Regions from separate parts of the Methylobacterium sp. E-041 genome, predicted to be linked through region 3. Evidence: predicted binding sites of a transcription regulator. Region 3 holds the regulator's gene; each other region holds the start of a gene.

Evidence for each region. The regulator LexA, encoded in region 3, represses DNA repair genes until DNA is damaged. The targets are predictions, from matches to a motif close to TGTTCNNNNTGTGTTCNG.
Region 1: a site for LexA is predicted at 3,709-3,726, ahead of ruvC (crossover junction endodeoxyribonuclease RuvC). Genes of this name have one in related genera too.
Region 2: a site for LexA is predicted at 3,694-3,711, ahead of ssb (single-stranded DNA-binding protein). Genes of this name have one in related genera too.

The regions. Positions count from the first base shown of each region.
Region 1 is NZ_JAKSYQ010000292.1:103,241-108,231, reverse strand. Features, by position in the region: gene MKK70_RS27515 (pyridoxamine 5'-phosphate oxidase family protein) at 1-569, shown strand, start outside; gene bfr (bacterioferritin) at 616-1,113, opposite strand; gene MKK70_RS27505 (bacterioferritin-associated ferredoxin) at 1,162-1,440, opposite strand; gene ruvA (Holliday junction branch migration protein RuvA) at 1,671-2,288, opposite strand; gene MKK70_RS27495 (YceI family protein) at 2,465-3,091, shown strand; gene ruvC (crossover junction endodeoxyribonuclease RuvC) at 3,098-3,661, opposite strand; gene MKK70_RS27485 (hypothetical protein) at 3,840-4,130, shown strand; gene MKK70_RS27480 (YebC/PmpR family DNA-binding transcriptional regulator) at 4,155-4,901, opposite strand.
Region 2 is NZ_JAKSYQ010000292.1:1-4,991, reverse strand. Features, by position in the region: gene MKK70_RS26980 (cytochrome P450) at 1-598, shown strand, start outside; gene MKK70_RS26975 (phosphodiester glycosidase family protein) at 611-1,360, opposite strand; gene MKK70_RS26970 (hypothetical protein) at 1,557-2,027, shown strand; gene MKK70_RS26965 (DUF4174 domain-containing protein) at 2,089-2,499, opposite strand; gene MKK70_RS26960 (NADP-dependent oxidoreductase) at 2,625-3,641, shown strand; gene ssb (single-stranded DNA-binding protein) at 3,852-4,388, shown strand; partial or broken gene MKK70_RS26950 (TadE/TadG family type IV pilus assembly protein) at 4,751-4,991, shown strand.
Region 3 is NZ_JAKSYQ010000299.1:68,932-73,922, forward strand. Features, by position in the region: partial or broken gene MKK70_RS28395 (ComEC/Rec2 family competence protein) at 1-1,251, shown strand, start outside; gene lexA (transcriptional repressor LexA) at 1,245-1,985, opposite strand; gene MKK70_RS28405 (NAD(P)-dependent oxidoreductase) at 2,157-3,095, opposite strand; gene MKK70_RS28410 (response regulator) at 3,393-3,776, shown strand; gene MKK70_RS28415 (protein phosphatase CheZ) at 3,815-4,339, shown strand; gene MKK70_RS28420 (creatininase family protein) at 4,406-4,991, shown strand, end outside.

The DNA of each region.
Region 1 (4,991 bases), on a different contig from region 3:
GCGCGATCAGGCCGATGGCCGAGCACAAGGTGCTCCCGCGGCTCGATCACTTCGCGCGCGGTTTCATCGCGCTCTCGCCCTTCCTGGTGCTCGCCTCGATGGACGCGGAAGGCCGGGCCGACGCGAGCCCGCGCGGCGACGCTCCCGGCTTCGTCCGGATCCTCGACGACGCGACGTTGCTGATCCCGGACCGCCGCGGCAACAACCGCGTCGACAGCTTCGGCAACGTGCTCGGCAATCCCGGGGTCGGGCTGATCTTCTTCGTGCCGGGCATCGACGAGACGCTGCGGGTGAACGGGCGCGCGGCGCTGGTCACGTCGGCCGAGATGCTCGCGCCCCTGGTCGCCCAGGGCAAGGTCCCGGTGACGGGTCTGCGCGTCGCAGTGGAGGAGGTGTTCTTCCACTGCGCCAAGGCGCTGATGCGGGCCAAGCTGTGGTCGCCGGAGGCGCAGGTCGAGCGCAAGAGCTTCCCGAGCCTCGGGCGCATCCTCGCCGAGCAGACCGGCACCGTGAGCGTCGCCGATGCCGAGCGCTCGACCGAGGAGGCCTACCGCACCCGGCTCTACTGAGCATCGCGCGGGATCGCCGGAGGTCCCCGGCGATCCCGCCTCCCGTTCATTCGGCTTCGGGGGCGATCGGCTCCAGGCCGCCGACGTGGCGCTGGGCGTAGAGCGGCAGGCCGATCTGGCGGATCAGTTCCTGCTGGGTCTCGAGGAAGTCGATGTGGCCTTCCTCGTCCTCGGCCAGATCCTCGAACAGGCGCTTCGACACCCGGTCGTTGATCGAATCGCAGTACTTGGCGGCTTCGAGGTAGAGCGCGCGGGCCTCGCACTCGGCGGCGAGATCGCAGGCGATGATCTCCTCGACGTTCTGGCCGATCCGCAGGGGATCGAGCTCCTGGAGGTTGGGGAAGCCGTCGAGGAACAGGATCCGGTCGACGAACCGGTCCGCGTGGTTCATCTCCTCGATCGATTCCTTACGCCAGAACTTGGCGAGGTCGATGTAGCCCCAGTCGTTGAGCATCCGGAAGTGGAGCCAGTACTGGCTCACCGCGGTCAGCTCGCTGCGCAAGCCGCGGTTCAGATACTCGATGACCTTGATGTCGCCCTTCATGAAACCCGTTCTCCCCTTGGCCGTGCGAGGGAAAAGCCGGGCTACGCCTCAGGCGGCGATCCCCTCCTCTGCAGGCTGGACCTTTCCCAAACTGCAGCCAGTTGCGCAACCCGTCGCGCAGGCATGGGCGTCCTGTCCCGCCTCGAGCGCCGCGGCGCCGAGGGCGTTCTGCATGATCGAGCGGATCGTGCGGGCGCAACGCCCGCATTTCGGGCTGCAGCCGAGGCAGGCGTAGACCTGGGCCGGCGTGCGCGGGCAGCCAGGACCCGGGCCGAGACACCCGCGCACGGCGCCATCCGAGAGGACGTTGCAGGAACAGACGATCATACGATCCAAAACCCGATGGCTGGAGGCTCGTTTCCTTCGACGCCCTCGAATCGTTCGAGAGCGCTCACCGTGCGTCGTCCCGGTCCTCGACCGTCGCCAGTTTAGAACTCTTGAAAACTAAGCGTTTTCAACGTGTTAGCGAACGCCACATGCCATCCGGCACCGTATGGGTCAAGGCTCCGGCGATCACGAGCGCACGATCGGATCGCGTCGTCGCGTTTCGCGGCTCCCTATTGCGCCAGCTCCTTCAGCGCGAGCCGGATGAGAACCTTCGCCTCGGCGTCCTCGCCGCCAGCCTTCAAGGCAGCGGCGACCGCGGCCGAAGCCTGGAGCTGGGCGTAGCCGAGGTTGACCAGCGCCGAGATCGCGTCGGCGACGGGCTGGGGCGCGGAGCGGTTCTCGACCGCGCCCGACAAGGCGATGAGCGCCGGATCGATCGGCGCGAAGGCCGGCGCCTTGTCCTTGAGTTCGGCCACCAGCCGGGCGGCCAGCCGCGGGCCGACGCCGGGCGCACGCGCAACGGCGGTCTTGTCGCCCATGGCGATCGCCGAGGCGAGCTGAGGCGGCTCCAGCACCGAGAGCAGCCCGAGGGCGACCTTGGAGCCGACGCCCTGCACGGTCTGGAGCAGGCGGAACCACTCGCGCTCGGCATCCGAGCGGAAGCCGTAGAGGCGGATCATGTCCTCGCGGACATGCGTCTCGATCGAAAGGACGGCCGGCTCGCCGGGCTTCGGCAGGCGCTGGAGCGTGCGCGCCGAGCAATGCACCTCGTACCCGACTCCCTGGACGTCGAGGAGGACGAAATCCTCGCCGTAGGAATCGACCACGCCCTTGAGCTTCCCGATCATGAGATCCCGATCATTCGCGCTGCCGCGTCCAGCGTGCCGTCCGCTGCCTACAGAATGCCGCGCATCGCCGCCATCCGGCGAAGCGTGGCGAGTCTTTCGGAAGGCCAGTCTTGAGAGCGGCCGAGCTTCGTGGGATCAGGGCAGGGAAACGGTCGGTTACAACCCAGGCGATCCCGATGCGCGGACCCTTGCTTCTCCTCGCCCTGGCACTCGCCCAGACGCTCGCCCTCTCGCCGGCGCGGGCCGCCGACACCGCGACTGCCCCCAGCGCCGACCCGACGCAGGTCCGGCCGGGCGCCTACCGCCTCGATCCCGACCACGCCAAGATCACCTGGTCGCTGAGCCATCTCGGCTTCTCGACCTATTACGGGCAGATCACCGACGTCACCGGCGACGCGACCCTCGACCCCAAGGACGCGACCAAGATCCGGCTCAAGGTCACGATCGGCACCGACAGCATCACCGGCGTGAACCCGAAGCTCGACGCGCATCTCAAGGCGCCCGACTTCTTCGACACCGCGAAGTTCCCGAGCGCGACCTTCGCCGCCACCGCGGTGGAGGCGACGAGCCCGACCACGGCGCGCGTCACCGGCGACCTGACGCTGCGCGGCGTCACCAAGCCGGTCGCCTTCGACGCGACCTTCAACCAGGCCGGCATCCATCCCGTCGACAAGGCCTACACCGTCGGCTTCGACGGCCGCGCCGTGCTGAAGCGCTCGGACTTCGGCATCGACGCCTACCTGCCGATGCTCGGCGACGAGGTCGTCCTGCGCCTCGAAGGCGAGTTCAAGGCGGTGAACTGATCGGCCTCAGCCGAGCTTGGCCAACGCCGCCGCGATCCGCGCGGCGCCCGGCCCGGCCGCGCCGGGCGGCGGGTTGGCGCGCTTGAGCGCATGGGCGCCGCGATGGTTGACGTGGGTGATGGCGATGGCGAGCGCATCGGCCGCATCCGCCAGCTTGAACTCGGCCTTCGGGAGCAGGAAGCGCACCATCGCCTGGATCTGCGCCTTCTCGGCATGCCCCGAGCCGCAGACCGACTTCTTGATCAGGTTCGCCGCGTACTCGAACACCGGCACGCCGGCGAGCGCCGGCACCAGCAGGGCGATGGCGCGGGCGTGCCCGAGCTTGAGCGTCGCCTGCGCGTCCTTGTTGACGAAGGTCTCCTCGACGGAAACTTCGTCGGGCGAGAAGTCCCGCACGACCCGGGTGATGCCCTCGTGCAATTCGCGCAGGCGCAGCGCCAGCGGCAGGTCGCCGTCCGAGGTGACGACGCCGCAATCGACGTAGGCGAGCTTCGCCCCCGTCACCGTCACGACGCCCCAGCCGGTGCGGCGCAGGCCCGGATCGATGCCGAGGATGCGGATGGGCGTCATGAACCGGACCTTGGCCGCACGGCCGGAACGCCGTACCGGCTCTGTCTGAGCACATAGCGTGAACGAAGGGTTTCGCCAAACGGTCGCGGCTGGCCGACTTTCGAAACTGAGGCGATCGAACTACCGTCGGCTTCGCGGCGCGCCACGATGCGGGTCGAAACTGCGGGCGGGCAGGCGGATGAACACCCTCGATTGGCTGGTGCCGACCCTGGCCTTCCTCGCGCCGATGCCGCCGATGCGGCCGGAGCCGCCGAAACCGCTGCGCGGCAACGCCTGGGCGGCGGGCATGGTCATCGGCAGCGTCTGCCTGATGATGGTGCTGCCGATGTTCACGATCTGGAGCTTCTGGGGGCCGCACGATTCCTTCCAGGTCCGCTGCGAGGCCTCGGGCGGCCGCGTGCTGCAGGACCCGGCGATCGGGGTCGCGCCCTTCCGTTGCGACCGCAGCGGGGCGGCCTCGCCCCGCTGACGCCCGCGCCCCGCGTCTCGCGCCTTAGGCCTCGAGCTTGGCCACCAGCGCGTCGGACAGGGCGAAGTTGACGTAGACGTTCTGCACGTCGTCCTGGTCCTCGATCACCTCGACGAGGCGGATCAGCTTCTCGCCGGTCTCGTCGTCGACGTCGATCGTGTTCTGCGCCTTCCAGACGAGGCCGGTGCGGGTCGGCTCGCCGAAGCGCGCCTCCAGGGCCTTGGTGACCTCGCCGAAGGAGTCCTGCGCGCAGGTGATCTCGTGGCCGGATTCGTCGGAGCGCACGTCGTCGGCGCCGGCCTCGATCGCCGCTTCCAGCATCGTGTCGGCGTCGGCGACCGAGGCCGCGAAGCCGACCACCCCGACACGGTCGAACATGAACGCGACGGCGCCGGTCTCGGCGAGGCTCCCGCCGGACTTGGTGAAGGCCGAGCGCACGTCGGAGGCCGTGCGGTTGCGGTTGTCGGTTTGCGCCTCGACGATCAGCGCGGCACCGCCCGGGCCGTAGCCCTCGTAGCGGATCTCCTCGTAGGTCTCCCCGTCGGCACCGGCCGCCTTCTTGATCGCCCGCTCGATGTTGTCCTTGGGCACGTTCTCGGCGCGGGCCGCGATGATCGCCGCGCGCAGGCGTGCGTTCATCGCCGGATCGGGCAGGCCGAGCTTGGCCGCCACCGTGATCTCGCGGGCGAGCTTCCCGAAGAGCTTCGAGCGGACGGCGTCCACCCGGCCCTTGCGGTGCATGATGTTCTTGAACTGGGAATGGCCGGCCATGGCGTCGCGCGTTCTTTAGGTCTTGGCGGCGGAGGGCTCGCGCCCTCGACGCCGCCGGGCGGGGATGCCGCGGTTTATACGCGCGTGCGG
Region 2 (4,991 bases), on a different contig from region 3:
CCTCGAGGTTCAGGCCAACATCGTCACCTTCATCGCCGCCGGGCACGAGACCACGGCGAATGCCCTGACCTGGGCGCTGTACTGCTTGGCGAAGGACGACGCCGCCCGCGAGCGCCTCGAGGCCGAGGTCGACGCGGCGGGCGACGGCGACGTCGCGATCGAGGCGCTGCCCTTCGCCAAGGCGGTGATGGAGGAGGCGATGCGCCTGTTCCCGCCGGTGCCGTTCCTCAGCCGCCAGGCGATCCGCGACGATCGCCTCGGCCGCATCAAGGTGCCGCGCGGGTCGATGGTGCTGGTCGCGCCCTACGTGCTGCACCGGCACCGCACCCTATGGGACGATCCGGACGCCTTCGTGCCGGAACGGTTCCTCGGTGCGAACCGCGACGCGATCCCGCGCTTCGCCTACTTGCCGTTCGGGGCGGGCCCGCGCGTCTGCATCGGTCAGAGCTTCTCGCTGCAGGAGGCGGTGATCGTGCTGGCCCACATCGTCCGCGCCGTGCGGTTCCGGATGCCGGCCGATCATCCGCCGATGACGCCGCTGCACCGGGTGACCTTGCGGCCCGAGCACGGCCTGCGCATGGATGCGACCCGCCGCTGAGGCGGCCCGTCCCTATCGTGCGACCGCCCCGACCATCGGCCCGAGCGGGCGGCTGATGTCGCTGCGCTTGAGCGCCGGCGCGTAGAGGCTCGACACGCTGCCGTCGAGGAACAGCGCGTTGCGGCACCCGAGGTCGTCCCGGAACAGGCGCGCGAAGGCGCCGAAGGTGACGGGATGCTCCGAGATCGCGAACACCGCCACCCGCCCGTCGTCGCGGACGCCGACGCCGTTGCGGATCTTCTGGCTCGGCCCGTCGGCGGAGATCTTGGGGTGGATCTGCCCGTCGATCACCAGCATCGGGCCGGACTGCGTCGCGAAGTCGGGCCTCAGGCGTGCCTTGAGGTAGTGCCCGGTGTCGAGCACGCCGGCGCGCTCGCCCTTCACGTAGAACACGCCGTTCGGCTTGAGGTGGAAGTTGCCCGGCCCGTTGGCGGTCGAGACGCCCTTCATCTCGCGGCCGTCCTCGACGTAGAGGCCGACCGGGGCCTGGTCCTTGTCGTACATGCCGGCGTTCATCGCAAAGCTCAGGCGCGGGCCCTGCTTCTCGGCGAGCGCCGAGAGCGACGAATAGGGCTGCCCGTCGGCGCCGAGCCAGAACAGCCGCACGCGCTGGCGGCGGAGATCGACGGTGCACACGGTGAAGCTGTCGCCCTGCGCCTGGATCGGCCGGCAGGCCTCGGGGACGGCAGTCTCCGCGCGCGCGCCGCCGCTCGAGACGGCCAGGAATGCGAGAGCCGCCGCTAGGGTCGAACGTAACATCATCGTGAGGCCCCGAAGCAGCCGAGCCATTCGCACGCCTGCGGCGCGTCTCCTCACCTCAGAATGCGACGCTTTTCAAGCAGCCGCGATGGCCGCAGCGAGGAGGCGGTTTCGAATGTCGCAGCCTGAACCGAAATCGGCGCCTGCGCGTTTCTCGGACGATGGGGGTTACGGTCACGACTCTTCTGGAGATGGTTTGATGAAGCGTCTTCTTCTTGCTTCGACGTTGATGGTCGGAGCGCTCGCTTACCTGCCGGCGTCGGCCGAGGCGCGCGGCTTCGGCGGTGGCTTCCATGGCGGTGGGTTTCACGGCGGCGGCTTCGGCGGGTTTCGTGGCGGTGGCTTCGGCGGGTTCCGTGGCGCCGGCTTCCGGGGCGGTTTCGGCGGCTATCGCGGCGGCTTCGGCGGATATCGGGGCTACGGTTACGGCCGCGGCTACGGGTACGGCCTCGGCGGCCTGGGTCTCGGTGTCGGCCTCGGCCTCGCCGCCGGCGGCCTCTACGGGGGATACGGCGGCTACGGCTACCCGGGTTACGGATACGGCTATGGCTACGCCCCGGCCGCCTACGGTGGCTACGGTTACGGTTACGGCGGCGAGTGCGTGACCGTTCCCCGGGTCCGCTGGACGCCGTACGGCTATCGCCGCGTGCTGGTCGAGCGCTGCTACTGAGCGGATCGACGACGGAAACGAGAAAGAGGGCTGCCCGCGGGCGGCCCTTTTTTGTTTCGGCTCAGCGCTGGCGGCGCATCTCGTCCCGGCGCATCGGCATCGCGTCGATCGTCGAGAACAGCCGCAGCGCCGGGATCGGCTCCGCCGCCGTGATCTTGGCGCCGCCGTCCTTGCCGACGAGCACCGCGCGGAACGCGTCGGCCGGAAGGCGCAGCTGCCGCCGGATCGCCGCGGCGCTTTCCCCTTCGCCCACCGCCTCGACCACCACGAGATCCCGCTCGCCGAACCCGGCACGCGCCGCCTCGACGGCGGCGCGCTGCTCGGCGAGCCGGCGATCGTCGGCATCCGGGGCGGACAGGACGAGCACGCGCGACGCCTGGCGATAGCGCGCCAGCGGGTCCTGCGCTGCGGCGGCCTGGCCGGCGAGGGCGATCGACGCGATGGCGAGGGCGAGGCCGGATCCGACGCGCATGCGGTTGCTCTCGTGTTTGGGGATCGGTTCGATCGGGCAACGCGGAACGCGCGCGACGGTGACATCGGGCCTCGCCGCTGCGACATGATAGGCCGATCGATCCTCGACCCTCACGGAGACCCGGCATGGCCGCCAAGAACCGCCGCATCGTCCTCGCCGCGCGTCCGCACGGCGAGCCGACCTTGCAGAACTTCCGCCTCGAGGAGGCCGTCGTCCCGACGCCGCGCGCCGGCGAGATCCTGCTGCGCACACGCTGGCTCTCGCTCGACCCTTACATGCGCGGCCGGATGAGCGCGGCGAAATCCTACGCGCAGCCGGTCGGCATCGGCGAGCCGATGACCGGCGGGACGGTGAGCGAGGTGATGCGCTCCGAGCACCCGGACTTCCCCATCGGAACCCTGGTCCAGGCCTTCGGCGGATGGCAGGATTTCTCGGTGTCCGACGGCAAGGGCCTGCGAAAGGTCGATCCCGCGGTCGCACCGCCGACGACGGCGCTCGGCGTCCTCGGCATGCCCGGCATGACCGCCTATACCGGGCTCCTCAACATCGGCGAGCCGAAGCCCGGCGAGACCGTGGTGGTGGCCGCCGCCGCCGGGCCGGTGGGATCGCTCGTCGGGCAGATCGCCAAGCTCAAGGGTGCGCGCGCCGTCGGCATCGCGGGCGGCCCCGAGAAGTGCGCCTACCTCACGCGCGAGCTCGGCTTCGACGCCGCGGTCGACCATCGCTCCGACGACCTGCCCGGTGCGCTGGCCGCCGCCTGCCCGAAGGGCATCGACGTCTACTTCGAGAACGTCGGCGGCGCGGTCTTCGAGGCGGTGCTGCCGCTGCTCAACGACTTCGCGCGCATGCCGGTCTGCGGCCTGATCGCCGGCTACAACGCCACCGAGCTACCGCTTGGCCCCGACCGGTCGCCGCTGCTGATGCGCGCGGTGCTGACCAAGCGCCTGCGGATCCAGGGCTTCATCGTCTGGGATTTCGCGAGCCAGATCGACGCCTTCGAGCGGGAGGTCGGCGGCTGGATCGCGGATGGATCGGTGAAGTACCGCGAGGACGTGGTCGAGGGCCTGGAGAACGCGCCCGAGGCCTTCATCGGCCTGCTGAAGGGCCGCAACTTCGGCAAGCTCATCGTCCACGTCGCCTGAGCGGGACTTCGCAGCCGGCGCCGCGCGATGCGGCACCGGCTTGCCGCGTAATCGGAACAAAGATAGAACACAGGAGGCCGGCGCCGCGTTTGGGTGATGGGGACAAGCGCCGCTGCGCCGGTTGCCCGGGCTCGTCCCGAGGCTCATGAAGAGCACCCGCGGGTTCGGCCGGACCGAGCCCTGTGAGATCCGACGGCGAAGGAGAGAGCGATGGCGGGCAGCGTCAACAAGGTCATTCTGGTGGGCAATCTCGGGCGCGATCCCGAGACGCGCCGCCTCGGCTCCGGCGATCCGGTGGTCAACCTGCGCCTCGCGACCTCCGAGTCGTGGAAGGACAAGGCGTCGGGCGAGCGCAAGGAGAAGACCGAGTGGCACTCGGTCGTGATCTACAACGAGAACCTCGCCCGCGTGGCCGAGCAGTACCTGCGCAAGGGCTCGAAGGTCTACATCGAGGGCCAGCTCCAGACCCGGAAGTGGACCGACAATTCCGGCGTCGAGAAGTACACCACCGAGGTGGTGCTCCAGCGCTTCCGCGGCGAGATGACGATTCTCGACGGGCGCGGCGGCGGTGGCGAGATGGCGGCCGACGACGAGGGCGGCGGCCAGGTCAGCCGCGGCGGCGGCGGCGGCGAGTATGGCGGTGGCCGTTCCCAGGGCGGCAGCGAGCGGCGTCAGCCCCCGGCGCCCGCGGGCGGTGGCGGCGGTTCGCGCGGCAACTACGACCTCGACGACGACATCCCGTTCTAGGCAGCACCCGCCCGCCGGGCGCCGTCGGGCCTTGCTCCTGATATTGTGAAGGCCCCGGATCACGCATCCGGGGCCTTTTTCGTTCCGGGTTCCAAAGCATCGTCGCTCACGGATCGAGCAGATCGCGAACGGCGGAAAGTCATTTTTTCCCGGCCGACATGATGCGCCGCTCTCCGCAAGTCTTTATCCCGGCCGATCGCCTTATTGTCCTAGATGAGGGGGCGTTCCGTGCGACCGAGGGTTGTGCTCATGTCGCGATGACGCCGCAGGATGTCATCTAGGGTTGGTAGGGCGATTCAACTTTGGTTTAGATCTTCGGGTGGATAGCGTCTGAATAACGTATCTCATCCGCCTCAGGTGTCATGCCTCGCCGCCTCGTCCGCGCATTTCGCCCGTCACCGATCCGCACGTTCGCCGCCGCCGCCGAGGGGGCCGCCGCGGTCGAGTTCGCCCTCGTGTCGTTGCCCTTCCTGGCGCTGGTCGGCGCGATCATCCAGATCGCGTTCGTGATCTGGGCCGGCCAGAACTTCGACCGCACCGTCCAGAACGCGGTGCGCGGCCTGTTCACCGGCCAGTTCCAGATCGCCAACAGTGGGACGACCA
Region 3 (4,991 bases):
ATCCTGGTCGATCGCCCGGCGCTCAGCATGCGCAACCTCGCTCTCGCCGCGCTCATCGCGCTCTCGCACGAGCCGGAAGGCTTGCTCGGCCCGAGCTTCCAGATGTCGTTCGGGGCGGTGGCCGGCCTCATCGCCTGCGCCCGCCTGATCGATGGAGGGATGTTCCGCCGCGACGGGGCCGGGCGGATCGGCCGGCTGATCGCGCTGTCGCTGACGACGGTGGTCGGCACACTCGGCACGACGCTCGTGGCGCAGGTCGCGACCGCGCCCTTCGCCACCTACCACTTCCAGACCGTCCAACCCTACGGGCTGATCGGCAACGCGCTCACCCTGCCGCTGGTCTCGCTCGCGGTGATGCCGGCGGCGGTGCTGGGCATCGTCGCCTACCCGTTCGCCCTCGACCAGCCGGTCTGGTGGCTGATGGGACTGGCGGTGCGCGGCATGCTGACCATCTCCGGCTGGATCCAGGGGCTCGGGCGCGCCAACGTCGTGGTCCCGGCCTTCGGCACCGCCGCGCTCGGGTGCCTCGCCGCGGGGCTGCTGCTCGCGACGCTCCCGGTCTCGCGCCTTCGCTGGCTCGCCCTGCCGCCGGCGCTGCTCGGGCTCGGCCTAGCGACGATGCCGGCCCGCTACGACATCTACGTCGACCGCCAGGGCAGCGGGGCGGCGGTGCGCCGCGCCGACGGCAGCCTCGTCGCCCTCGGGCGCCCGTCGAACTTCGTGCTGGAGCAGTGGCTGAAGGCCGACGGCGACGGCAGGCCGGGCGCGCAGGCGACGGGCGGTCCCGCCTGCGATCGGATCGGATGCACGCTTCGGTTGGCCGACGGGCGCGCGGTGGCGCTTCTGAAGGATCGCCGCGGCTTCGCGCAGGATTGCGCCAAGGCCTCGGTGCTGATCACGGCGCTCGCCGCACCGCCGGGCTGCGCCGCCGCCCTCGTCATCGATCGCGCCTACCTCGCCAGCCACGGCGCCGCGGCGATCCGCGTCGAGCCGAATGGCTTCATTCTGGCCGACACGCATGAGCCGGGACGGACGCTGCCGTGGCGCCCCGCGATGGTCCGTCCCCCGCCCCAGGGAACGGATGACGCGGCAGCGGGCGGATCGTCGCCCGCGGCCGAGCCCAAGCCGAAGGACGTCCCGTTCCAGGGCATGGCCGCCCCGCCCCCCCGGGCGGAGGAGGCCGACCCGGCACCCGACGATCCGACCGCGGACGGCCCGAACCCGGAGATGCCGGGCGAGACCCTTCAGTAACGGCGCACGAGGCTGACCAGGCGGCCCTGGATCTGCACCCGATCCGGCCCGAGCACGCGGGTCTCGTAGGCCGGGTTCGCCGCTTCGAGCGCGATCGAGGAGCCGCGACGGCGCAGCCGCTTCAGCGTCGCCTCCTCGTCGTCGATCAGCGCCACGATGATGTCGCCGGTGTTGGCGGTGTCCTGCTTGCGGATGACCACGAGGTCGCCGTCGAGGATGCCCGCCTCGACCATCGAGTCGCCGCGGACCTCCAGGGCGTAGTGCTCGCCGCCGGCCAGGAAGTCCGGCGACATGGTGATCGCGTGGCTCTGGTTCTGGATCGCCGAGATCGGCGTGCCGGCCGCGATCCGGCCCATCACCGGGATCGACACCGCGCGACCGCTGTCGTCGACCATCTGCGTCGTGGAAGGACGCGGCGGCACGGCCTTCGAGCGCCCGCCCTCGACCACGCTCGGGGTGAACCGGCGCGGCGCGGCGGGAGCTGCCGGCACCGGGGCGGGCGCGCTGGAGCGGCCGGCGCCGTCGGGCATGCGCAGCACCTCGATCGCCCGAGCCCGATTCGGAAGCCGGCGCAGGAAGCCGCGCTCCTCCAGGGCGGTGATCAGCCGGTGGATGCCGGATTTCGACTTGAGATCGAGGGCATCCTTCATCTCGTCGAACGACGGCGGAACACCGTCCTCGCGCATCCGCTCGTCGATGAATCGCAGGAGATCCAGCTGTTTACGGGTCAGCATCGGCGCGGCTCGCAAGAATGCGCGGCCACACGAAGGTTGAGCCGCAGAAACAAAACACGAACACGTTAAACGTTCGTCAAGTGTTCCGCAAGGGTTCTCATCGGCCCATCCGACCGGTGCGTCGAATTTCGTCGCGCGCCGAGCCCCTTTTCGATCGCTGCGCTGCGGGGCTCAGCCCTCGAGGCTGCGGCGCACGGCGCGGGCGGTGACCGCCGAGACGCGCACGTTCGATTCCCGCGTCACGCCGGCGATGTGCGGGGTCAGGATGAGGTTCGGCACGTCGATCAGCGCCGCGCCGCCCGCGGCGTCCACGGGCTCCTGGGCGAACACGTCGAGCGCCGCCCCGCCGAGGTGCCCGGACCGAAGCGCCGCGGCGACCGCGGCCTCGTCCACGACGCCCCCGCGGGCGGCGTTGATCAGGATCGCGCCCGGCCGCATCCGGGCGATCGCCGCCGGCCCGATCATGTCGCGCGTCGCCTCGGTCAGCGGCACGTGCAGCGAGAGCACGTCGCTCGTTGCGACCAGCGCGTCAAGGGTTAGGCTCTCCACCGCGCCGTGCGCCGGGCGCCACGCGGCGTCGTCGGGCGCAAGGTGCGGGTCGAAGGCGGCGACGGTCATGTCGAGGGCCGCCGCACGGCGGGCGGTCTCGCGGGCGATCGCGCCGAAGCCGACGAGGCCGAGGCGCTTGCCGGCGATCTCGCGTCCCATCAGCGCGTTGCGCGGCCACGCGCCCGCGGCGACCTGCGCGCTCGCGCCGTAGGCGCCGCGCAGCAGCAGCAACGCGGTGCCGATCACGTACTCGGCCACCGCGCCGTCGTTGGCGCCGGTCGCGGGATGGACCGCGATCCCGCGGGCGGCGCAGGCGGCCAGATCGATGTTGTTGAGCCCGACGCCGAGGCGGCCCACCACCCTGAGGTCGGGTGCCGCCGCGAGCAGGCCCGCGCGCACCTGCGTGCGGTTGCGGACGATCAGCCCGGACGCGCCCGCGAGCGCCGCGCGCAGGGCGTCCGGCCGGTCGACCAGGGTCGGATCGTAGAGCGGCTCGAACCCCGCGAGCTCCGCCGCGATCGCGGCCTCGTCCATGAACTCGCTGATGACGACCTTGCGCATGGGGCGGCGATCCTTCTCCGCGGCCGGGCCGGTGCCGGCGGGCTGCCCGCTCTGCCGCGGCGTCCGGGCGACGTCGCGGCTGGGGGCATCGTCATCACGCAGCCGAGCGCGTCGGTAAAGGCGGCCGCGCCGCCTATCCGAGTGGGTGCGCCGATCGCAGCGCGATTAACCGCTTCGCAATGCCGCCCGGCGTAAGGTCCCGGGCATGAGGTGCGACCAGCGACAGCGCCTCCCGACATTGCGTGACCGACGCCGACGGCCGAGCCGGCGATTCGGAGACACCGGAGCAGTTTGACCATGGCCCTCGATCTCAGCATGCCGATCCTGGTCGTCGACGACTACCAGACGATGGTTCGCATCATCCGCAACCTGCTCAAGCAGCTCGGCTTCGAGGAGGTCGACGACGCCTCCGACGGCACGGCCGCGCTGGCGCGCCTCAAGGGCCGCAAGTACGGCCTCGTGATCTCCGACTGGAACATGGAGCCGATGACCGGCTACGAGCTGCTTCGCCACGTCCGCGCCGACGAGGGCCTGCGCACCACGCCGTTCATCATGGTCACCGCCGAGTCGAAGACCGAGAACGTCATCGCCGCCAAGAAGGCCGGCGTGAACAACTACATCGTCAAGCCGTTCAACGCCGCGACCCTGAAGAGCAAGATCGAGGCGGTCTGCGGCGCCTGACCGACCTTTCGGGGCCGACACGCGGAGGAATGCTGACGATGGGTTTGCAAAGACCGCTCGGCGCGACGATCAACCCGGCGACCATGGTGTCCGAGTTGATCGAGATCGCGGACTACATCGCCCACGTGCGCGACGAGATCGCGGCCCTGCGCGCCAACGAGCTGACGCACGACCGCATCCCGATGGCGCACGAGGAGCTCGGCAACGTCCTCGCCGCGACCGCCGGCGCCACCAACACCATCATGGAGGCGGCCGAGTCGATGCTGGCGCTCCCGGACGGGCCGGAATACCGCGCCGCGGTCGAGAGCGGCATCGGCACGATCTTCGAGGCCTGCGCCTTCCAGGACATCACCGGCCAGCGGATCGGCAAGGTGGTCGCCGCCCTGCAGCAGTTCGAGCTGCGGCTCGCGCGCTTCGCCAGCGCGGTGCGGGCGCGGGACGCCGCCGGACAGGACCCGGCCGAGGCCGAGCGCAACGAGCGCGCCCAGCGCCTGCTCCTCAACGGCCCGCAGCCGAACGGCCCGGCGACGGCGCAGGACGACATCGACGCCCTGTTCGCCTGAACCTCGACGGGAAGGGGCCGGCTCCGCTAGAGCGTTGCGCCTGACGTCGGGGCATCGGGGGACAGCATGGCGGCACGGCTCTGGTCCGACCTGACCACGCGCGAGGTCTCCGGGCGCGGCATGGGCCGCACGGTCGCGGTGCTGCCGGTGGCCGCGATCGAGCAGCACGGCCCGCACCTGCCGCTCTGCACCGACGTGGCGATCATGGAGGGCTACCTCGCGCGCGCCCGCGCCCTGGTGCCGGCCGATCTCGACGTGCTGGTGCTGCCGGTGCAGTCGGTCGGCAAGTCCGACGAGCACGACGCCTTTCCCGGTACCCTCTCGCTCACCACCGCGACCGCGCTCGCCGCCTGGACCGAGATCGGTGCCGGCGTGCACCGGGCCGGCTGCAACCGGCTGGTGATCGTCACCTCGCACGGCGGCAACAGCGCGCTGATCGACCTCGTGGCCGGCGATCTGCGCGCCCGCTTCGGCATGGTCGCGGTGACGACCGCCTGGGCGCGGTTCGGCTATCCGGAGGGATGCTTTCCCGACGACGAGATCGTCCACGGCATCCATGCCGGCGGGATCGAGACGGCGCTGATGCTGGCGCTTCGGCCCGACCTGGTTCGGCGCGAGGCGATCGCCGACTTTCCCTCGCGCACCCGTGCGA